One region of the Neobacillus sp. SAB-20_R2A genome, then DNA from elsewhere that is predicted to be linked to it. Evidence: riboswitches for the same ligand, from Rfam matches in the RefSeq annotation. Region 1 holds a riboswitch; each other region holds the start of a gene.
The links. Region 1 has a riboswitch for cyclic di-GMP ahead of flgB (flagellar basal body rod protein FlgB). Riboswitches for the same ligand answer to the same signal wherever they lie in the genome.

Region 1 (6,022 bases):
ATTCGGCGGTTCCACACCGACGTTAATGGTCAAATCGTCAATCGTATACGGACTTTCGACCATTTCCTTTGTAATCCGGTTGAATTCATAGTTGACGCGATTAACTTTTTCCTGGTAGTCATTTTTTCCGCCGCTGCCTTCAGCCGCATAGGCAGGCACATCGCCTTCACCGGTGCCGTCTACACCGCTCGGAACGGCCCCCTCGCCACTGTAGGATTTCGTGACCTCTTCAACACTAACGGCCATTCCCTTATCGGAATTCGGGAGCGGTTCGACTAAGTTTTGCTGCGTCTTCACCTGGTCGAAATTCAGCTTCACAAAGGTCTGGACCAGCACCTTATCCTGCCCAAGCATCGTGCCGAGCATCTGCTGGATGCTGCGCTGAATGTCTGCCTCTACCTTTTGCTTGATCTCCCGTTGGCTTTCATAGCTGTCTACCCCGGCAAAGGCATTATCGCCTGACTGCGGCAAGGAAAGAAGCTGGCCATTTTCATCGGTGATGACGATGTTTTCTTCAGGCAGATTCGGAATGCTCTTCGATGCCAAATGGTATAGAGCTTTAATCTGCTGTTTTTCCAATTGATAGCCTGGCTCGAGGTCAACAATAATCGATGCACTGGCTTTCCCTTCTTCCTCCGGCCGAATAAACACGCTGTCCTTTGGAAGAGTAATCATGACCTCCGCATTTTTGACGCCGTTGATTTTCGTCATCAAATTGGCCAGCTGCCCTTGAATGACCTCTCTCTCGATGGCATCAAGTTCGCGATCGGTGACGCCGAATTTCAAATCCTTGGTCTGTTCTGAAAAACTAATCGGACCGCTTTTTGGAAACCCTTCTGCCGCCAAGTTGACGATCAGATCTGCAGATTGCTCTTTCGGAACGAGAATTTGCGTGCCATTGTTGGTCACTTCTATGTCCGTAACCCCCTGCTTTTCCAAGACGGCCTTAATCTCGCCAATTTCTTTTTGACTCAAACTATTGGCATACAAAGGAACAAGGCTGGGCTTGGAAAAATAAAAAATACCAAAGCTGAGCAGGGCCACTAGTAAAATAAACGTCCCGATATATAATGTTTTATTTTTCTTGCTCGCGTTTTTCCAAAACTGCGAGAGTTTTTCCTTGAAATCATTTAATTTCTGATTCATAAGCCCTCCGCTATGCTAGCCAAGAATCGGCTGCACCTTTAAAACCTGCATTCTTCACATGACTTCCTGATAAGGTGATGCACAAGAACGCCCCTTTGCTTCTGAAAAGTGATGCACAAGAACCGTCCCCATGCCTCACCCATGCCTCACCCATGCCTCAAACTTGCATTCTCATGATTTCTTGGTAGGCTTCGACTACTTTGTCCCTTACTTGGGTTGTCAGCTGCAGGGCGATTTGTGCTTTTTGTGCAGCTATGGTGACGTCATGGATATTTTTTATTTCACCTGTGGCTATTTTTTCGGACATGTTTTCCGATTGGACAATTGTTTCATTTGCTTTCTGTAAGGCCTCGCTTAACGAGTTCGAAAAAGAGGTGCCTGACACGGAAGCGGGCTGTGCATTTTGGGTTTTTCCCACTATCGATGCTTTCGCCGGAAACAGCTGATCAATTCTCATTCTTTAACACTCCTTATCTGCCAATATCTAAAGCTTTCAGCGACATATTTTTTCCAACATTAAAGGCTGTGATGTTCGCTTCATATGTACGGGAGGCTGTCATCAGGTCGACCATTTCTTTTGTAATGTCCACGTTTGGCATCATCACGTAGCCTTCATTATTGGCATCGGGATGGGTCGGGTCATAAACCGGCCGAAACGGAGTTTTGTCTTCTACGATTCTTGTAACCTTGACCCCATTTGAATTCATTTCATTTTGCAAGAATTGGCTGAACGGGGTTCCTCCCGTCCCATTCGCTTGCACCTCGACCATCTTCCGCCGGTAAGGCATCCAGACCCCCTCCACCAATTGGCCCCGGGTGGTCGTCGCATTGGCGATATTGGAGGAGATTGTATCCATTTTTAACCGCTGGGCGGTTAGGGCTGAAGAACTAATATTTAAGGGTTGGAACATTGACATTATGAATCACCTACCTGCTCTTAATCGCTGTTTTAAGTAAATTGAATTCTTCGCTTATCTGGTATGATAATGTTTGGTACCAAATCGAGTTTTTGGTCAACTCCGTCATCTCACTATCCATATCCACCCCATTGCCGCTATTTTGCATGACAGTAGGTTCCTGGGTCACCAAAGGCTTGCTTGAAGCAGCTATGCCGATTGGGATATGCTTGGCATTGGTTCTCTTCCCGTCAAAGCCAGCACCGGAAAGTTCTTGTTTTAAAATGTCTTCAAAAATAACTTTTTGTGGTTTATAGTTTGGAGTGTTCACATTGGCGATATTGTTGGAAATGGCATTATGTCTTAACACAGAGGCATCTAAAGCACGTTGGACTAGATTGATGTTTTGAAGTATCGACATGGGTCAGCTCTCCTATAAAAAATTCAGAATATTTAAATTTTAATTTTTAGGACATAAAAAAGACCATTCCGAAGAATAGTCTAATAGGGTAAACTATGAGTCTCTTCGGCAACTGGCTGGCGTAATCCCTTCGGATCCTTAGCCCCTATAGCTTTGCGTCGCTGGGTTTCCCCAGGTTTGCTATTATCGGATTGTATTTGTCGATTTTTGGAAAATCATATTGTCGAATTTTTCCTACAAAAATAATAATACAATGGTTTTAGTCAGTTGACAACAAAATTAATTAAAAAGGCCTACTTAACTAAAATTAGTTAAGCAGGCCGTACTATTTTCAGCGCTTCTTTCCAGGTATCCTGCAGTTCTGTTAACATTTTTTCCACTTCGATTAACAGCTGCTCGTCCTTTTTGATATTCGCCTCTATTAACTTTTCCTTCATGTAATCGTAAAGTACTATAAAAGATTTTGAGATTTCGATATCCATATTCAGGGTAACCATTAATTCGGTAACAATTTTTTGAGCCCGCTGGATTCGGTCATTCGCCCTTTGCCAATCATTTTTCTCCATCGCCATTCTGGCCTGAAGGATAAATTTAATCGCCCCGGTATATAACAAAAGGGGCAGCTCTTCTTTTTTCGCATATAATACTTGATTATTTTCGTAAGATTGATAGGCATTGTTCAAAGCCAAAAGTCTCACACCTTTCCCTTATTTTCGCTTGTCGTAAAAAATTCCGCTTACCGCTGCCGCAGCTGGTTCCCCATACTGCTGTTTGATCGTTTTCTCTTTTTGGAGAGAACCAATCGCCGCAAGAATAGTTTGCTTGGCCCTAGTTAATTTTTCCTGAAGCTTTCGTTCTAACGTGTGAATGTGCCGGAGCTCTTCCTTGATGGCTTCGCTCATGAGGATGGCACCGTTACGTTGATCTAGCTCGTTTACTTTCTCAATGCACTGGTCCCGTTCTTGGAGCAGCTGTTCAATAAGTTCTACTTCATTCGTTTCTAGTAGATTGCTTGTCAGCTGATAGTAATCTTTTAAAAACTGCTCTTTTTGTTGCTCCATCGATTACATTCCACCACCCATTTGCTGCATCAGCCAGCTGCTTTGCGTATTCGACTTCTGGATGGCCTGCTCCATCGCGGTGAACTGCTTCCAGTAATAGCTTTCCTTTGTCTGCAGGCGTTTCTCCCAGGAATCAATTTGCTCATCCAGCCGCTTTAACGCCTTGGATAGGTAGGTATCACTTGAATAACCGGCCGTCTTCGTTATGTCCTTCATCGTTTCGTTCAGCTGGTCATACAACCGCCAGGCGACCCCGCTGTTTTGAAACTCTTCGGCATTGTTCACTGTGTTGTTGGTGGAAGCCCCCATATCGTATTTTTTTGAAAAAAGCTGAGCGACTTGGTCTAGATTATTTTCCAGTGCCGCTTTCAATTTCGTTTCATCGATGACGAGCTTGCCATTATCCCGGTAGTTAGTACTTGAGGTGATGCCGATTTCCGCTAGCGTATCGAAGTCACTGTTCATTATGGCAGGATCTTTGTCACTGACTTTGGAATAGAGGATGGACCGCATTTTGTCGAGAGCGGAGGCAATCATCTGGTCATTTGATAGTAGGCCGCTCTTTGCTTTTTCCTCCCACAGCTCGATTTCTTTGTCCTTCATATCCTTCTTCTGGTCATCTAACAAAGGGGTATAGTCTTTATAGCGCTTTTCGCCCAATTTGTCGTGAAGGGTTTTGATTGTTTCGTTGTATTTGTCAACAAAGCCTTTGATTGTGTCAAAAATCGCATCGACATCTGGTTTCTTCGTAATGTTGACATTGCTTCCGGCCGGCAATTCGGTTTTTAGGTTAAACTGGATGCCGTCGTAGGTAAATTGGTTGCTTTTGATCGTGATGGTCGTTCCGTTAATGGTGACCTCGCCGGGTGTTGATGAGACGGGTGAGGTACCGACAGCCCCGCTGGCGTTTCCTGCTGGGAAGTCATTCTGCTGGCTGTCTACCGTACCCGCTGTAATCTTAAGCACGTTTGAGCTGTTGGATACATTGGCAATGCTGATACCTGTCTGGTCATCCTTTGAGGTGAAAATAATAGCATTATCGCCGCTGGAATAAGTGGCCGTCACCCCTGTTTTCGTGGATAAGGCATTAATTTTTGTAATCGAGCTTTGGATTGTATCCTGTGCAGTAAGGCTGATAGGTTCGTTGTTTAGGGTAAAACTAAATCCCGATCCTAGTTCGGCTTTATCATTGGCTACTCCTGCCTGTGCGAATTTGACAGAGGAAGGCGTACCCGGCTGATAGAGTTTGGCAGAGGAAATCACGTATTCACTTCTGCTTGAGGTGCCTGTAAGAGAAACATCGACCTTGGCGGCATCCGAGGACGACAGCTTGCTTTTTTGAAAAGTGGATTCGAGCCTGAGCGCTTCCATCGAAGACCGCAAATCGAGAAATTTGGTATTCACATCGCGGTACGCATCCATTTTCCATTCTGTCATCGTCTTATTTTGAATTACCTTGTTTAAGGGGATTTTTTCCGCGTTCATTAATTTGGTCACAAGCGCCTCAGTATCCATCCCCGACGCCAGACCGGATAAGCGAAAATCATTTGATATCATTTTTGGGAATCCTCCGTACGTTCATTTCATGCTTTATTAATAATTACGGCAGGTTGCTGGGTAACGTTTAGTTCTTTTTGAAAACTTTGGGGAGTGGGGGGCCGGATATAAGATTCGCGGATAAATTTTAGAATTCGCCGATATATTCGGAAATCCGCGGATATATTTAAAAATTTGCGGATATATTCGGAAATTCGCAGATATCGTTAAAAAATCCGCGGATATATTTAGAATACAGAAAAAAAGAAAGGCCGCGAAAGCCTTTCTGGAGGTTAATTGATTGTTTTATTTAAAATTTCCGTAATTCTTATCCCAAAATAATCGTCGATGACGACCACTTCTCCTTTGGCGACAATTTTTCCGTTGATCAAGACATCGACTGGCTCTCCGGAGACACGGTCCAGTTCGATAATGGAGCCTTGTGTGAGTTCGAGAATTTCGTTAATTTTCTTTTTCGTCCGGCCCAGCTCCACGACAAGCTCCAACGAAATATCCATGAGCAAATCCAAATTAACGGAGTCATCCGGTTCCCGCTTTTGCGGTTCATCCGGCAAGTCTTGAAAAATAAACGGCTTCGTTTCCTTTTCGGTATCGCCTAATAGAGCTTCCAATTCTTCTCTTGAAATTTTCCCCTCGTTACTCATCTTATTTTCCCTCTTTTTCTAAAACAGTTTCGATTTCGGCTGCCAGCCGTGTCTTCTTCACACCCGGTTTAACAAAGAATTTCACTTCTTTGCCCACCTTCGCCTTTAACGGTTCATCATACAACTGATTCAACTGGATGACATCCCCGGCGTTTAACGATAAAAACTCTTCAATCGAAATCTTCGAGCGCCCTAGTTCGACGCTTAACGGGATTTCCAGTTCTTCAATTTTGGACTTTAACAGCTTGGATTCCTGCGTGCTTTTGGCGTGACTTCGGGTCGAGAACAATTGATAGG
Region 2 (6,022 bases), 180 kb from region 1:
GCACAGAAGTTGCGACTAGTTTCACTTTGGCATCTGACTCAAGAAGCTGCTGCTTAAGCCATTGTACCTGCTCATCGCCAAGCATGGTTTTATCCGCTCCATCGGCCTCGGTGTTCGGTGAGCGGTATCCCCGGTTATTAAGGATGACCATATCCATCGTGTTGCCCCAAGAATATTTGTGATAAAGCTTGTCTGCCTCACTGCGTTCACCTGAAATCGGCCAGTAGTCCTTGAATGCCTGCAATCCGGTAGGAGTCAGCGGCTGGGACGGTCCGGAAAAATCATTGATTACCTCGTGGTCATCCCAAATGGCAAAGGTTCCTGTTTTTTGCAAAAGGCTGCGCAGCCCGGCATCGGTCCGGTTCTCCTTATACTTCGCCCAGAAATCCTGTACGGTTTCAGACGGAGGATTCGGAACGGCCGGTGTTGCATTATCAGCATAAATGGTGTCCCCGCTGAACAGGAAGAAGTCTGGATTTAAAGCTGCCATCGATTTGTACGATTTAAATGGCGGGATCTCTCCCTGGCCGCCGGTATCCCCGCCCCAAACCATGGTTAACGGTTTTAAGCTGTTTTCTTCCGGTGCGGTTTTGAAGGAACCGTTCACGTTATATTTGCTGGATACCGCATGGGCACGGTAATAATAGGTTGTATCTGGCTTCAACCCGTCAATTTTTACATTCACTGTAAAATCATGCGCCACATCAGCGGGGCTAGTTTTAACAATTGTATCTTTCTTAAAAGTGCTGTCCGTGGAAATTTCAAATTGAACATTTGTTGCCGCGTTAGTGCGTGCCCATAGAATCGCAGACGAATCGGTTACATCCCCGCTCGCCACTCCATGTGAAATAAACGGTTTTTCAACTAAATCGACAAGCAGGTCCGTATTGTTGGTAAACGCACCGTCCACACCCAGGGAAAGCAATGAAACCATATCGTCCTGAGCATTTACGGTCCACGGGTGGATGAGAAGCTGGTTCTGGTGGGCAGCCTCCATCAGCTTCGGAACAACCAGCTCCTTACTTGGGCCGACCCCTGCAGCGTATTCAGAGATTCGCTTCATTTCCTGATGGACATCCTTACCTGCCAGCATGGCTCCAGTATAAAGCTGGATCAGCTTGACATCAGGGGCAAGTGTTTTTAACTTACGCAGTGAGTCCTCGCTGAACGACTCTAGAAAAAGCATTTCGCTGTCAAGGACATTTGTTTTTTTCAAAATATCAATGACTTTCTCTTCCATTCCAGGGTAAACGTTCGGTGCTTTTGTTTCCATATAGAGGCCGACTTTGCCGTTTCCGTGCTGTTTGACAAACTCGATGGCTTCCTCAAGGGTTGGTACCTGCTGTCCGATGTACGCTTGTTTCGCCTTGTCCGGGTAAGCTTTGTTAAACCAGGAACCTGCATCCAAACGCTTGATTTCATCGAGGGTAAAATCCTTTACCCGCCATGGTGCCCGGTCCGGATAAAGCTCCTTGGCATTCGTTGTCCTCGCCAGTGTTTCATCATGCATCGCGATCAGCTGACCATCCTTGGTCATTTGCAAATCAAATTCTACATAATCTGCCTTCAGCGTCATCGCCTGCTTGTAGGCTGCAAGAGTATGTTCCGGGCCATAAGCGGAGGCACCGCGGTGGGCAATCACCGCCACATCAGAGGTAAGCGGGCGCAAAGTCGATTGTCCATTTTCAGTCGGAGAAATTTCAATCGGCTTGGCCAATGCGGCATAAGGGGCGGCGGCCGTTACCGCCAAAGACAAACAAGCCAATCCTGCTACTAAACTCTTTCTCATTCTTCCATCAACTCCTGTAAGAATATGTATTTCATATCTAAAAATACAGGAGAAATATTGAGCCGCTATTAATAGAATTTGAGAATATTGTAAATCGGCCAAAAACAGGTCTTTTGATGCATGGGGACGGTTCTCATGCATCATCGCCAGTTACTCTAAACAAAAGTACCGCCAGAATGGTTCACAGTCTTCATTTTTTCGAAATATTCTATAAAGGGTTAAATCTTTTATAGGGAGTATGTTTATGAATCCTGATTTCAATCCTTCTAAGCTGCATGTTAACTGCTTGCCTTCCTCACCATCGTTGCAGGTTTATGGCCGAAAATACACTTTGACACATTCCGATACGACAGGTGACTTGTTTTTGAGCATTGGCTATCATTATGATTTAACAGGTATTAACGTTTCCAAGCGTGATGAAGTAATGGCAGAATGGATGACAACAAAGAAGGGGGCGCCTATTTTAAGCGGAAATGTGTATGTGAGTGGAGGGGAATTTGATGAACAAACGGCACAGCGGCGATTCCTGATCTTCCAGCGTGAATTGAACCTTGCCCTATCTGCTATCATCTATGGCGACCAATGTCTTTTCCGTCAGTATCCCGAACTGCTCGATGCAAACATCTTTATACACTTTAACTCAATCTATCCAGCCTTTAACCAGACCATGTACTATCGTACTCCGCGTCATTATACGTAGGGACGGTTCTCGTGCCTCATTTCAGTTGTTGCCCGCCATTTCCCCTAACTTAACTATTGGTAATAATCGGATTGACTTTTGACTTCTAGTACACCATTTTTTGAAACATAAGAACCGTCCCTCTGCCTCAAAGCTGACTCAGTACAGGCAATTGTGAGGCAAGAGAACCGTCCCCGTGCTTCAATCTGAGACTATTGATGTATTCCATTATTTTTTTTAAAAAGTTATTATATTTCGTTGTAATGGTTTAATGATGTTATAAAGTCTTGGAGTAGAGGGAAGGTATTTTTGAAATGTCTTTGGATTCTTTGGTATTGGCTTTTTCAACGGCGGACATAGACTATGACATGTTAAAAAATTTAGGAATTTCGATTGGAATTTTGGCTGTATTTATTCTTTTTAGAAACCTGTTTACCAAATATGTGTTTCAGTTGATTGTAAAATTGGCCCGCAAAACACCGACTGAATTTTTAACACAGATTTGTTTGAGTTTTGAGCGTCCTTTAGGGTGGGCGTTTATTATTGTAGGTTTGTACCTGGCGATGGATTATTTCCCTTTTATGGAGCAGCAAAATGCGTTGTTTATCAAATTTTTGCGTTCGATGATCATTGTTTTAATTACATGGGGATTGTTTAATTTGTCCTCTCCTAGCACAGGAATATTGATCAGTGTTAATGAAAAAATGAACAATAAGATTGATTTGATTCTTCTTCCGTTTATTTCGAGGACCATTCGCGTCATTATTATCGCCATTAGTATCAGTATTATCGGGCAGGAATTTAATTATGATGTCAATGGATTGGTTGCCGGCCTTGGCTTAGGGGGACTTGCCTTTGCTTTAGCGGCAAAGGAAGCTGTTGGGAATCTCATTGGCGGGGTCGTGATTGTCACGGAAAAACCTTTTTCGATTGGAGATTGGATCAAGACGCCGAGCGTTGAGGGAATCGTCGAAGATATCAATTTTAGAAGCACGAAGGTTCGAACCTTTAGCCAAGCTCTAGTGACGGTTCCAAATGCGACACTCGCGAACGAAGCGATTACGAACTGGAGCCGTATGGGAAAAAGAAAGATCGATTTTCACTTAGGACTTAACTATAAAACCACGAAGGAAGAATTGGAACGAGTAGTAAGGCGGATTGAACAATTGCTAAGGACTCATGAAGAAATCCACCCGGATACCATTATGGTCGCGTTCGACCACTATAATGAGAGCAGTCTCGATGTTTTGATTTACTTTTTCACAAACTCGACCGTTTGGGCAGAACACGTAAAAATCAAACACGAAATCAATCTAGAAATCATGGCAATACTAGAGGAAGAGGCAGTAGAAATAGCCTTCCCAAGCCGAACCCTCTACGTCACCCCACAAACAAACGAAGTATTCCAAACAATGGGCTCTGTTGATTGAGTGATGCATGGGGACGGTTCTCGTGCATCATTTTTTGGAGCATAGTTTTGTTATTTAAGGGTTTGACAACTATTTTGATGCATAAGAACCGTCCCTCTGCATCATTTTAACGGGACCATCTACTCATTTTTTGTTGTTTGTTATATATTTAAGTAGAAAATGATGGACGGGAGTCTTTTGGGTGTCGTTCTTCATTTGTAAAAGGCAAATCTATCGAAAGGTAGAGACGCAAAGTCACAGGCCTAAGGCATATATCGCTATGGCGGCTGGGTTGCCAAATGAAGAATCGCGAAAAGGCTCTAGTTTAATAGAGTTTATTTCGAGATTCTTCCTTTAAACAAAAACTAGTTTAGGAGGAATTTTTTTATGCAAAAAAGTAATCAGTCGTTCAAAAAGGTTCGCAATGTTCTTGCGACAAGTGTCGTAGCTGCGGGATTTGTGTTTTCTGGTGGAGCAGGCTCGGCGTTCGCGGAGGAACCCGTGACGACTGCTACACCAACAGAAGACACTGTTCAACAGGATCAGACGGTTCAGGAAGGACAAACAGTTGATACAACTACTGAATTTGAATCAACCGATGCAGAGGCAACATCTTCGGAGGCTTCCGAACCAACAACTACCGTGGATGCGGGGGCTGCAGCAGATACTACTGAAACAACAACCGATGCTACGCAAACAGAGGGTACGACAGAAGTATCAGGTGAAGAACCATCTTTACTACCTGGAGATTTTTTCTACTTTGTAAAAAAATTAATGGAGAATGTTCAATTAGCGTTAACCTTTGATGAAGTAAAAGAGTCCGAGTTGCTGGCATCTTTCGCGGAGGAACGCATTAAAGAGGCAGAGGCGTTGCTTGCTTCTGGCGAAGAGGAATTAGCCAATGAAACGCTTCAACAAGCGCTGGAACAACAGGAATTGGCTTTGGCCAAATATCAGCAAGGTGAGGCGGTTGAGGATTCTCAGCCTGGGACGTCTGAAGATGAACCAGCGACTAACGATGATGGTACAACTGTTGAAGGCGACGAAACGGCAGCACCTGTTGACCCAGTCCGGGCAGCGATTGAGGCTAAGTTTGCTGCTAACCTGTTAGCGTTGCAGACCGCTTTGGAAAAAGTGGACAATCCTCGTGCAAAAGAGGCGTTAGCCAAGAATGTCAGCAAAGTCCAAGAAAAGATTGAAAAGAAAATCAACAAGAAGTTAGCGGAGTTGGAGCTTAAGCAGGAAAACACTGGGGACGACCAAGCCGCGGGCGAAGTGGAAGATGAAACCACCAATGAACAACCTGAAGAAGTAAATATGGAGTCTACGGAAGATACCGCAAATACGGCAGATGTTGAAAAAGCCACGAATGAGGCTGCCGAGGAAACTGAGCAAAAGCCTCTTGAGAAAGTTAAGGCAGTTGCACAGACCACTGTAAATCAAGCTAAAGCAGAAGCGCAAAAACTGGCAGAAAGCCAGCGTGAGGCGGCAGTTAAAATAGAGGAACAAAAACGTGCTGATGCGGCAAAACTAGCAGAGCAAAAACGTGAAGAGGCCGCAAAGCAGGCAGAACAAGCGAAAGAACAAGCCCAAAAGGCTCTGGAACAACAACGCGAAAAAGCACAGAAGCAGGCCGAACAAGCCAAAAAGGCCCAGGAAAACTCAAAGAAAACAGAAGGTCAGTAAAAAGAATGATGCATGGGGACGGTTCTCATGCATCATTTTTTGATTCGCCACTGATGCATGGGGACGGTTCTCATGCCTCTAATTTTTTGCACCCCCTAAATGGTAAAAAGATGAAAAGCAATTTAAAATATTATATGATAGAGCTGTAACCTCAGATAAACCCCAGGAACCAGGCAGAACCTAGGGACGGTTCTCGCGCTTCTTAATTAATCCACTTTTACACTACTTCTATATGACTATTCCCTTAATAATAACTATTTGGTCTACAAAACTTTTTATTTAATACGGCCTTTGTACATTTTTTGAGACATAAGAACCGTCCCCGTGCTTCACCTTGTTTCCCCATTTAAATTCAAGGTTAGGTGATTGTGATGCCCCGAAGTGCAAGGTTGAAGAGTATGAGCGGTGTTTACCATATTATGTGGAGAGGAGCGAATCGGCAGGAGATTTTCCATGATG
Region 3 (6,022 bases), 580 kb from region 1:
CAATGTCTATAGTGCGTGAATATATTGTGGTTGTTCCGTTCCTAGAAATTTGAATAGGATCAATATATTTAATCCATTCATTAGACTCCTCAAGTCTGTACTCAGTTTGATTGACGCCACTTATATCTTCATTCACATTAGTCAGTTCTTCACCCTCATTAATAGTCACAGTAACATCCTCTTTCGCCCATTCGACATCAACAGGACTCACATCAAACGTAGGTTTAGTCGGTGGTGTTATATCGTATTTAACATCTTCGGTAGCTTCGTCATTTATATTCCCTGCATTATCAACTACCTTAACGTAAATTGGGGTAATACCTTCCTTTTCAACGGTAATTATATCACCAGGAGTGTAATCTAACCATTCACCATCATCACCAATTTTGTACATTACTTTGGAAACACCGCTGCGATCATCATTAATATTCTCAATAGTAAAGGTAACTGCTTGGTTCGTCCAATCTGTTCTGCTTAAATGAATTGTTGGTTCATCAGGTGCTGTACGATCAATTCTTACTTGAATTTCTCTTTCCTCCCCTGTATTACCCACATAGTCAATTGAGCGTGCATGAATCGTTGTGATTCCTTCAGTAGTTACTTGGAATGGTGAATTATAGACAACCCATTCATCAGAATTGCCAAAACTGTATTCTGTTTTCTCAACGCCACTATCCGAGTCAGTTCCTTCATCAATAGTAACTGTTACCGAATCCCCGTTAGTCCATTCTGTATTTGCATTAACTGTTGGTTGTGTTGGGCCTGTTCTGTCTATTTTTACATCGATTGGAGTTGTTACTGTTTTGTTCCCAGCAATATCAACTGAACGAGCATAAACTTTATACTCACCTGCTTGATCAAAATCAATAGGTGACGTATAATCTTGCCAATCTCCATCATCAATTTTATATTGTGTCTTTTTATAACCACTGCCATTCTGTTCATCCAGACCATCGGTAAGGGTTACAATTACATTTTCCTTTGTCCAATCAGGATGGTTAGAAGATATACCTGGCTCGCTTGGAGCAGTCTTATCAAATTTTACAGTTACACTTACAGATTCACTAGTGTTCCCTGCATCATCAACCGTTCTAGCAAATATAACAGTCTGTCCTTCTGACTCAATGGTTACTTTACCTTCATATTTAATATAAGTACCATTTTCACCAATTTTATATTGAGTCTCCCTAACACCACTTCCATTGACTTCATCAACCCCAGGGGTAAGTGTGAAAGTTACATTTTGATTAGTCCAATCAGTCGTGCTAGGAATAATTTCTGGAGATGTTGGTGCATGTGTATCAATTTTTGCATATTCATTTGTTTCATGACTGTAGTTTCCTGCCTCATCAATTGTCCGTGCAGTTATTTTTGTGAGTCCCTCTGTATCAATTACACTTGGTACCTCGTAATCTTGCCAATCACCATCATTTATTTTATATTGGCTTTTTACAACTGGACTACCGCTGATTTTTTCACCATTTTGAACTGAAAAGGTTACTGTACCATTCGTCCATGTTGATGGTGTTAATATTATGGATGGACTAGTCGAACCTGTCCTATCAATTTTAATAGTTGCCTCGGCAACTGTACTCGGGTTATTTACATTATCCAAGGTTCTGGCATAGACCCTTGTTTCCCCTTCATTCGTTACTTTTACCAGTGCATCATTTGAATAATCAATCCAATTTTCATTATCCGTCCCAATTTTATATTGTGTCTTTTGAACTCCACTGCCACTGTCGGCACCTGAAGTTATGGTAAAAGTGACATCTTGGTTTGTCCAACTAGAGGCACTTGGAATAATTGTAGGCAGTGTTGGACCAGATCTATCAATTTTCACCTCTGTTTGACCTTGATTACTAATATTCCCTGCTATGTCAATGGTTCGTCCATAAATGGTTGTTATACCTTCTGAGGTAATTTCAACTGGGCTATTCAAGTAATCGGTCCATGTTCCATTACCTATTTTATATTGGTTTTTGAAAACACCACTTAGACTATCAGTTCCTGATGAAAGAGTAACTGTAACTTTATCTTGGTTTGTCCAATCATTTGGTGAAGCTGTTAAAATTGGGCTTGAAGGAGCCGTTTTATCTAATTTTACAACAGCCGTTGCTTCAACACTTGTATTACCTGAATTATCTGTCGATGTAGCAATAATTGTTATTTCACCCTCACCAGGAACTATGACAGTCTGTCCGGAATACAGTTGCCAGACTCCATTATCCCCAATTTTATATTCAGTTTTAACAACTCCACTTCCACCCTGATTATCTTTTCCAGGAGTAAGTGTAAAAGTAACATTTTGATTGGTCCAATCTGTTATATTAGGGCTTAAGTTAATCGTAGGTGATGAAGGGGCTGTCTTATCTACTTTAGCGCAGTTAGGGTTACTTGGTGTGTTATCACAATTACCAGGATTCCCATTTCCGGGATCGGCATGTACAAACCCAGGTGAACTTAATGATCCCATTAATATAACTATCAACATTATATTAATGTATTTTCGTAAAACTTTTTTCTTCATAATTTACCTCCTAGATCCATTTTTCAAACTACCTAAGAGGGCCGGTTACACTACTAACTCCATATAACCTAAGTGTCCAGATTGCCGGTTATATATCATCGCTTCCCAAAAAATAAAAGAATTGCCTGAAATGATAATTTCATAGCTCACCCTCTTCCCATTACTCCCCAAATCGATATCAACTTCATAGGGTGTGTTCTGTTTATAGAACTATATATCTATGAAAATATTATAATTTAAACTATAGTTTATAGGTATTTTTTCCCTTCGACATGTTCCAACTAATTTTCGGCAAATTTCAACAAAACTTTAGGGAATTATTAAACAATTGTAGAATTCACAATAAATCCAAAAAAGAAGGTCCCCCTTAAGAGCACCTTCTTGAGCTTACGAAATCGGCAAACATAATCAACGTATTACTGAAGTGCAACCCCATTCACATATAAACCGCCGGTAGATGAAACTAACTCAACAGCAGTTACAGTATGCCCTGAATTTCCTGGGAACTCTTCTCCAACCGCAGGAATGTTACCAACCTCCGTTAAAATGCCTTCATATCCTATCAGATTAAAACCAGTATATTGGTTTGCTTTTCTTGGATCATATGAAACGTTGCTATCAACAGAAGAGGTCCTTTCATGTGCTACGTAATGAGTTTCCTCTCCTCTTGTACCCTCACCAGTATCCCATGTGACCGTAATTGCATAAGTTTCTTCTGATTTATACGTGAAAACAAGATTATTAGCTTCAGCCTGCATTTTAGCATTATTGTACCCTAGCGCAGTTTGGACATCACCTTTACCCACAAACCCTTTTCCTGTTGACGGGTCGATGGTTACTGCCGCAAAAGCTGAACTTGCCATAATTCCTAGAGCTAAAGCTCCTGCTGCTACCCCTGATAAAATCTTCTTCATAGTCCTCTCTCCTCTTAGAAAAATAATTTTTAAAACCTAAGAGGGCCGGTTACACTACTAGCTCCATATAGCCCAAGTGTCCAATTTAAGGCTATACTTCAAAGCTTCCCCGAGTTAAGGATGTAAATTCGGTTTAAAAACTATCATTACATCCTTAAATTCACGACATTTTGTAATATTGCGTGGCCACTTTAATATAAAAATATCGTTTCTATGAATTCATTATAGATTAAACTATAGTTTAATGGTGGTTTTTTCCTCCGACATAATTCATGTTAGTTTTGCAAATTTCATTCCCATTCATAAAAAAAGAGCACTAACCTTTGTTAGTGCGTTTAAAAAATAGGAGGAAAATAAAGTTAGAATCTTACAAAGTTCTATATTAAGAATATATTAAACAATAGTGGAATTAAATAACTTTCGAAAGACAAAATCCGTCAAAATTTTAATTTTTTGTAGAAAAATAATTATTTAAATTGTAAATTTTCTCAAGTAACATAATTAAAAATGGTATAAAAGTACTGATTAACAGGAGAATCGTCATGAATCATTTCAGGCGGCAGCATATCTATTTGTTTTTCCTTATTCCTTCTATAGCTTTGACAGATTTATTTATTGTTTTCCCCGAAGAGCTGGAATGGAATATTGTTTTCTTTCTTTGCATTATGGTCCTGTTTGACCAAATTAATTTGAAGGTTTTTTCCGGTTTTGGCTATTCCTTTTTTCATGTAATATTATCTTTACTAATATTTGATCGTTTCTCCATTGTTTACGGTTTCATTTATCTGCTTGTTGATTGTTTAGTTGCCAGTTTTATTCTAAAAAAAGGTAGCATCCATGCTAGGATATCCTTGCTCTCCATGTATATTATTATTATCATTATCTGCAACGAGATATATAATGAATATAGTGACAAGTCTTATTTAGCTAGGTATCTTACTATGCTGCTTATGTTGACTCTAAGCATCGTTCTGAAATATGTCTATGTTTATCTTGAAACTGGAGTAGTATCCAGTAAGCTATTTTTGGATCGATTTGGGCCAATGATGTTTGAAGTGGCGGTTATATTTCCTATACTATCTTTCTTCAATCGGCTTGAAGTTAATCTAGTTCTTATTCTATTTCTTACCTACTATACTATTATTGGATACCTCCATAAGCAGTTTATGTCGATTAATCAATCCCAGATCAATTTATTAACGAAGAAGATAGCAAGAAAATATAAAATCCCTATTGTTTTTATGGATTTGAAAGATATAAAAGGTGTTTATTATCCTGAGAAAACAATGATTATCATTGACGACAAAATGGATTACCCTGAGCAATTACAAACTATTTTTCACGAGCTGCTTCACTATCAAATACAAAGATATTTTAAAATTCCAAGAAAATCAGAAGAACTTATTATCACATTATTTGAAGCTGCAGTTAGCTGGTACTATATCATAACGATTAAATACAGCTCGGAAATTGAGTAGGGGAAGGAGGTATACTATGGCCACTCCATTGGGGCAGGAGTTAAGAAGATTAAGATTAGAAAGAAATTTACGACTCGAAGAAGTTGCAAAGGGGACCGGGATCACCCTTCAATATTTAAGCATGCTTGAAAAAGGGGATCGTAAGTCTGTTTCGTTTGAGATCATGGCGGATATTTCAAGATTTTACGGAGTGCCGTTAGACTATTTTGCCGCTTTCCTAAAAGAGGAGGAATCCAAGCAGCTCTCGGACGTAGAAATCATGCTTTGGCAGGCTATCAACGAAAAGGTGCGAGAAGATATTTATTTTAAAAAAGGGAATTCGCTAAAAGGCATTTTTTCAAAATTGTTCCATTAGATTCAAATGGGGTGGTTTCTTCACCCCTTTATATGCCTAAAACCCAATACTTCCTGTATTCAGCGCTACATAAACCACCATAAACACCCCCACCATCGTAACCGCAACAGCAACCCCAAAAACCTTAAATTTACGAAGAACAGTAAAGCAAATAACAAGCACTCCCACCACAACACTAAAGTAAAACACCGTCGAATTTATGTATTGATACACGAACTTAAACAATTCCTCCTGTTCAAGCCCCATGACATAGAACAGGAGCCAGCCAATAATAATCCCCATAATTACCTGTATACACACCTTCATATGAATCTTCATCCCTCCTAATCTACTTAATTTCTATTCTTTTAAGCTATAACCCTATTAAAATTATAAAATACCGGTAATATTGGATACTAAACCATAGCAAAAGGCACCTCATCACCAAGGTGCCTCATCTTAATCCTTATTTATTCATACTCGCCAAAAACCCGCCCAGCAGGTCATCGGCATCAAGGTCCTTCTCGTCGGCTTCATCCTCAGTAGGGGACATGGCCTGGTAGATGGTCTCGAAAGCAAACTCGTCCAAATCATCATCAACCAAGTCGATTCCTGCAGCTATTTCTTCTTCAAAAGGGCTCTCCGAAAAAGAATGTGTCTCTGGGGCAGGGAAGGCCGTAGTCTCCTGCAGGTACAACGCCTCATCAATATCTACAGCCTTGCTGTTCAACGAGGCCAGCAGTGCGGTCGACCTTACTGGGTCGGA
Region 4 (6,022 bases), 1.8 Mb from region 1:
AAACGTTTCTTAGCGGTACTATTCCCGGCATTCGAGTACGAGCAGTTAACGCTGCGAGCCAAAATCGGTGATGAGAATTTCGTGGCTCGTGGAAAAACGATTATTTCAAGTGGCTGGAAAGAAGTTTACAATAATCGCTTTGAAGATGACGATGCGTCAGATGATTTGAAAGAACAGATTTTACCTCGCATCGAAAAAGGCGATACATTAATGGTGAAACTTATCGCACAAACGGCTGGACAAACAAATCCGCCAGCTCGATTTATTGAGGCGACATTACTTTCGGCAATGGAAAACCCTGTAAAGTACATGGAAACAAACAATAAACAGCTCGCAGAAACATTAAAATCTACGGGTGGACTGGGAACTGTTGCAACACGAGCTGACATTATTGAAAAGCTATTCAACTCGTTCTTAATCGAAAAACGAGGCAAAGACATTCATATTACTTCCAAAGGCCGGCAATTGCTGGATTTAGTGCCGGAAGAGCTAAAATCCCCTGCTTTAACAGCGGAGTGGGAACAAAAGCTTGATCAAATTGCGCATGGCAAGTTAAAAAAAGAAGTGTTTATCAGCCAAATGAAAAACTACACGAAAGAAATCGTGGCTGAAATTAAAGCAAGTAATAAAAAATATAAGCACGATAATATTTCTACAAAAAATTGTCCTGACTGTGGAAAACCAATGCTTGAAGTGAATGGCAAAAAGGGAAAAATGCTCGTTTGCCAAGATCGGGAATGCGGGCATCGTAAAAATGTCTCACGTGTTACAAACGCACGCTGTCCACAATGCCATAAAAAACTTGAGCTGCGTGGCGAGGGTGAGGGACAAATCTTCGCATGTAAATGTGGATATCGTGAAAAACTTTCTGTTTTCCAAGAACGCCGGAAAAAAGAATCCGTCGGGAAAGTGGATAAACGGACAGTACAAAAATACTTAAAGAACCAGCACAAAGAGGAAGAACCTTTGAATAGTGCGTTGGCTGACGCGTTAAAAGGGTTGAAGTTTGACTAACATCATACTTAAGGGGCTATTCAAGAAGAGTGATTTCTTTATGAATAGCCTCTTTCATTCATTATCCTGCTAAAGTGATAATGTGCTAAAATTCAGAAAATTTAGTTGACAGGCAAGGTATCTGTCACATAAAATATTATCAAACTAATAATAATTTTTAGAATGGGTGGAAAATCATGAGGCAGCGCCGAAGAACCGTTCAAAATTTTATAACGTTTATTAAAGAGGCTGGATTCCAAATCTAATCAGAAATGGAATCCAGCCTCTTTCTTTATCTTACTAAAGTAATAGAGGAGTGGAGAGAAATGATCACATTAACAGGTAACAGTCTAACATTGGAGCAGATGAAGGAAGTATTGTACCGCGGCCAAAAGGTTGGCGCTTCGGAACAAAGCATGGAGGCAGCAGCCAAAAGCAGGGAAGCGGTGGAACGAATTGTTTCTGATCGTAGAGTGGTTTATGGAATCAATACCGGGTTTGGAAAGTTCAGCGATGTACTTATCGATAAAGAACATGTGCAGGATCTGCAGTTGAATTTAATTCGCTCGCATGCCTGTGGGGTAGGGGAACCATTCCCAGAAGTGGTGTCAAAAGCAATGGTCGTTCTTCGTGCCAATGCCCTGTTAAAAGGTTACTCAGGCATTCGTCCGGTAGTCATTGAAAGACTGATTGAGCTGGCTAACAAAGACATTATTCCGGTTATTCCGCAGCAGGGTTCATTAGGTGCTAGCGGGGATTTGGCGCCATTATCCCATTTGGCATTAGTTGTTGTAGGTGAAGGCGAAGTATTCTATAAAGGCGAGCGTGTGGAAGCAGGCATTGCCCTTCAGCAGGAAGGTCTTTTCCCACTAACACTTGAGGCTAAAGAAGGTCTTGCTCTCATTAACGGAACGCAGGCCATGACAGCTATGGGGGTCGTCGGATACCTAGAAGCAGAGCAGCTTGCTTTTGAGAGCGAACTGATTGCTTCCATGACGATTGAAGGGTTAAATGGAATTCTCGATGCTTTTGCAGAAGAGGTTCAAGTGGTCAGAGGCTACCAGCAGCAGATTGATACAGCAGCAAGAATCCGCCGCTATTTGAGTGACAGCTTATTAACAACGATGCAGGGAGAACTGAGGGTTCAGGATGCTTACTCTCTTCGCTGCATCCCGCAGGTTCAAGGTGCTTCCTGGCAGGCGCTTGATTATGTAAAAGAAAAGCTGGAAATAGAAATGAACGCGGCCACTGACAATCCACTAATTTTTGATGATGGGGAAAAGGTCATCTCCGGTGGAAACTTCCACGGGCAGCCAATTGCTTTTGCAATGGACTTTATGAAAATCGCAGTAGCAGAACTTGCTAATATTTCAGAACGTCGTGTGGAACGGTTAGTTAATCCGCAATTAAGCGATCTGCCACCGTTTTTAAGCCCGCAGCCAGGCCTGCAATCAGGGGCAATGATTATGCAGTATGCAGCGGCTGCACTTGTTTCAGAAAATAAAACTTTGGCGCATCCAGCTAGTGTGGATTCCATTCCATCATCGGCAAACCAAGAGGATCATGTCAGCATGGGGACAATAGCATCAAGGCATGCTCATCAAATCATCCAAAACACTCGCAGGGTCCTTGCGATTGAGATGATTTGCGCCATGCAGGCCGTCGAATATCGCGGTGTAGAGAAAATGGCGACCCATACGAAGAACTTCTATGAAAAAGGCCGGGAGCAGGTGGCATCCATTAAGCAGGACCGCATCTTCTCGAAGGATATCGAAAGACTGGCAGAATGGCTGAAAACTGTGGAATTTTCTCAGTTTATGAAGAAATTAAGCTTCGAAAAATAAACGGAGTAAAAAGGCGTGAAAACTCTTCACGCCTTTTACTCTGTCTGCTCAGGAAGCAGGCGGGCGGTATCCTGCCGCGTGTCCTCTTCCTCAATTCTATTTTTAAAGGCCTCCTGGGTGACAATAAACTCTTCATCCCCAATTGCCTGCTCAGCATGACTCTCGGTCATGGTGTTCTTGGGGAATTCACCCGGATGGTTTTTGTTTTTATGATTAAAATGTTCTCCACGTGCCAAGTCTAACACTCCTTTCGTTATCGCTTGTAGCATGCCCCAATAAAGCTGAAATCATTACCGATTTATTTTTCAACCGAAATGGACCTTTGTTATAATAAATATAGTGAGTATGCTAAAAAAGGAGGGCAATAACATGGATATGTTTCATATTGTCTCAGAAGATCGGATTAAAAAAGCATACAAAGATGGAGAATTTGATAATCTTCCTGGATATGGAAAACCCCTGAAGCTTGAAGATTTATCAGGTATTCCAGAAGAACTGCGCATGGCTTACAAAATCCTGAAAAATGCAGGCTTTTCAGAAGAGGAAAACCATTTACGCAAAGAGATGATGACCATCGAGGATCTCATCAAAAAATGTGACGACAGCGGTAAGAAGGAAGATTTGCAAAAAAAGTTAAATGAAAAGCTCCTTCGCTTTAATCAATTGATGTCAAAACGAGGGGCGAAAACAAATTCGTCAATTTTCAAAAATTACGAACAAAAGGTAGAAAAACGGTTTAAATAAATTCTGATTAGCAAAAAAAAGCTGGCGAGGAGAGAATTTTTACAATTCCTCTTCACCAGCTTTTTCTTCTGATTTGGCAGGCTTGCACATGCGGTCTAAGAAATAACCTGCAAATACCATAAAAGCAATGGGGATTGAAAAGTTTAACACATGGACAATGGTCAATGCCTATCACCTCTATTTTTGTTTTGAATATTAACAATATTCTGTATATTAATATGTTGTTAATATTATATGCTAATCGTCACAAATTAGACAAATGTTTTCGTCATAAAATCAGAGCCAAAAATAAAGAAGGAAAAATTTTCTTCCCACAAATTAGGAGAATATTCGACTTCAAATGCTCTATTATTTATATATTCCATTTTCAGGCAATGGGAATTAGAGGAAAAAATGCGGAAGTTTGTCAAAAAATGTCTAAAAAGGGGGTTCAGAATATTAAAAATGCTGACAAAAACTAACACTTTGTTATAAAAGGACTAGTTATAATGAACTTACTAAAGAGTTAGTATGAATTTAGTCCTAGAAAAGATGAACTAATGAAATAATAAATAGACAGTTATTTTTCAGAAAAAGGCAAACTTGGTGAAAATCAAGGACGCAAAGCCGAGGGTCTAAGGTGGAAATAGAGAGAAGCTATGATGGCCGGGCTGCCTGAAATACGGGTAAGTATTTTAGGGGGTTGTTAGTATGAATTTGGAGATTGAGCAGATGGAGAAGCTTGACAAGGATTGGCTAGTACTAATTATGGAAGCTAAGAAGATTGGATTATCGGTAGAAGATATTCGAAATTTCCTAAGCGGAAATCACCAATCAGAACAATTTGTTACATACCAAAATGAAAAAACATCCTACAAAAATTAAGAATTTTTGTAGGATGTTTTTTTTGTACATTTTAACTATTGTTTTGATTGTTCCGCCATTTATTAAATTCCAAGAACTCGCGGAATTGATCTTTTGAAACACCGGAGGTCATGGCTTCCTTTACTAAATTCATCCAATCATTGTCCAATGCCGTCTTGTCAATCTGCTCATGTATTAAATGCTCAACCGGAATGTTTAATACACCGGCAATCTTTTCAAGAAACTGTATGGACGGATTCTTTTGAAGGTTTCTCTCAAGCGAGCTTAAATAGGATTTTGCAACACCTGCCTGCTCTGCTAGTTCAGAAAGTGACATCTTCTTCTCTTGGCGGAATTTCTTTACGCGGTCACCTATCATGGATTCTCACACACCTAAAAATAATTTATAACATCATTCTATCAAAAAGAATTTGAGAGTACCATATTAAGAACAAAGGAATATGGCAAATTATCGAAATTTGCATAATTAATTTTTACATTGAGAAAGTAGTTTTGAAAAATAAGTCCGTTAGCGTTAATATTAAAGTGTTGCCAAAAATGTCATATAGTAATCGTTTTTTATATACCAGCATTCGCACAAATCGGTCTCCAGACAAAAGAATTTTTTCAAAAAGGCAGGGGAATATTACATGATTGTCTTAAAGTCACAACGAGAAATCGAAGCAATGAAAAAGGCAGGAGAAATCCTCGCTGCCTGTCACAAAGAAATTGCCAAAATGATTAAGCCAGGGATTACCACTTGGGAAATTGATCAGTTTGTAGAGGGATTTTTAAAAAAGCATAATGCCACTCCGGAACAAAAAGGTTATAAGGGCTACGAATACGCAACATGTGCAAGTATTAACGATGAAATCTGCCATGGCTTCCCAAGAAAAGAACCACTGCAGGAAGGGGATATTGTCACAATCGATATGGTTGTTAATTACAACGGAGCCTTGGCTGATTCAGCATGGTCTTACGCAGTTGGCGAGGTTTCCGAAGAGACTAAGCATTTGTTAAAAGTCACAAAGGAAGCCTTGTACAAGGGAATTGAACAAGCGGTTCCAGGCAACCGGATTGGCGATATCGGTCATGCCATCCAGACTTATGTGGAAAGTGAAGGACTCTCGGTTGTCCGCGACTTTATCGGACATGGGATTGGAGCAGTGATTCATGAAAAGCCGGATGTACCTCATTACGGTTTGCCGGGTAAAGGCCCAAGAATTAAAGAGGGAATGGTATTTACGATTGAGCCAATGGTGAATATCGGATTATTATTCACCAAAATGGATTCAAACGGGTGGACAGCAAGGACCGTCGATAGCACCTATTCCGCCCAATATGAGCACACAATCGCCGTTACCAAAGATGGCCCGATCATTTTAACTGATCAAGATTAAAAAATAAAAAAACAGATCTCATTCGAGGTCTGTTTTTATTTTTTACGCAAGTTTCCCAATTCTTCAACTAGAGCCTGCATTTCATTAGGGCTGAAGGAATTCTTTTTCATTACCATTTCATAAATCTCTTTCAACTCTTCATACATTTCCTCATCAAAATGGGAAGGCTTAATGGCGCCTAGATTCAAAACCTTTAAC

Region 2: another riboswitch for cyclic di-GMP. It lies ahead of V5M37_RS26705 (DUF5667 domain-containing protein); the one in region 1 lies ahead of flgB (flagellar basal body rod protein FlgB).
Region 3: another riboswitch for cyclic di-GMP. It lies ahead of V5M37_RS28495 (hypothetical protein); the one in region 1 lies ahead of flgB (flagellar basal body rod protein FlgB).
Region 4: another riboswitch for cyclic di-GMP. It lies ahead of V5M37_RS05650 (anti-repressor SinI family protein); the one in region 1 lies ahead of flgB (flagellar basal body rod protein FlgB).

Annotation. Positions count from the first base shown of each region.
Region 1 covers NZ_CP145895.1:5,261,698-5,267,719, forward strand. The annotation lists gene fliF (flagellar basal-body MS-ring/collar protein FliF) at 1-1,146, opposite strand, end outside; gene fliE (flagellar hook-basal body complex protein FliE) at 1,304-1,603, opposite strand; gene flgC (flagellar basal body rod protein FlgC) at 1,617-2,063, opposite strand; gene flgB (flagellar basal body rod protein FlgB) at 2,074-2,463, opposite strand; cyclic di-GMP riboswitch class I at 2,568-2,655, opposite strand; gene fliS (flagellar export chaperone FliS) at 2,775-3,161, opposite strand; gene V5M37_RS25935 (hypothetical protein) at 3,171-3,524, opposite strand; gene fliD (flagellar filament capping protein FliD) at 3,528-5,081, opposite strand; gene fliN (flagellar motor switch protein FliN) at 5,354-5,725, opposite strand; gene fliM (flagellar motor switch protein FliM) at 5,727-6,022, opposite strand, start outside.
Region 2 covers NZ_CP145895.1:5,440,984-5,447,005, reverse strand. The annotation lists gene V5M37_RS26720 (glycerophosphodiester phosphodiesterase family protein) at 1-1,789, opposite strand, end outside; gene V5M37_RS26715 (staygreen family protein) at 2,034-2,489, shown strand; gene V5M37_RS26710 (mechanosensitive ion channel family protein) at 2,783-3,898, shown strand; cyclic di-GMP riboswitch class I at 4,092-4,177, shown strand; gene V5M37_RS26705 (DUF5667 domain-containing protein) at 4,265-5,563, shown strand; gene V5M37_RS26700 (transposase) at 5,962-6,022, shown strand, end outside.
Region 3 covers NZ_CP145895.1:5,839,027-5,845,048, forward strand. The annotation lists gene V5M37_RS28490 (OmpL47-type beta-barrel domain-containing protein) at 1-2,530, opposite strand, end outside; cyclic di-GMP riboswitch class II at 2,561-2,645, opposite strand; gene V5M37_RS28495 (hypothetical protein) at 2,947-3,444, opposite strand; cyclic di-GMP riboswitch class II at 3,481-3,562, opposite strand; gene V5M37_RS28500 (hypothetical protein) at 3,987-4,922, shown strand; gene V5M37_RS28505 (helix-turn-helix domain-containing protein) at 4,939-5,277, shown strand; gene V5M37_RS28510 (hypothetical protein) at 5,314-5,583, opposite strand; gene V5M37_RS28515 (hypothetical protein) at 5,723-6,022, opposite strand, start outside.
Region 4 covers NZ_CP145895.1:1,132,821-1,138,842, forward strand. The annotation lists gene V5M37_RS05625 (DNA topoisomerase III) at 1-1,014, shown strand, start outside; gene hutH (histidine ammonia-lyase) at 1,320-2,837, shown strand; gene V5M37_RS05635 (hypothetical protein) at 2,873-3,073, opposite strand; gene V5M37_RS05640 (DUF1992 domain-containing protein) at 3,207-3,581, shown strand; gene V5M37_RS05645 (hypothetical protein) at 3,621-3,746, opposite strand; cyclic di-GMP riboswitch class I at 4,147-4,239, shown strand; gene V5M37_RS05650 (anti-repressor SinI family protein) at 4,272-4,445, shown strand; gene V5M37_RS05655 (helix-turn-helix domain-containing protein) at 4,477-4,803, opposite strand; gene map (type I methionyl aminopeptidase) at 5,075-5,824, shown strand; gene V5M37_RS05665 (DUF1128 domain-containing protein) at 5,860-6,022, opposite strand, start outside.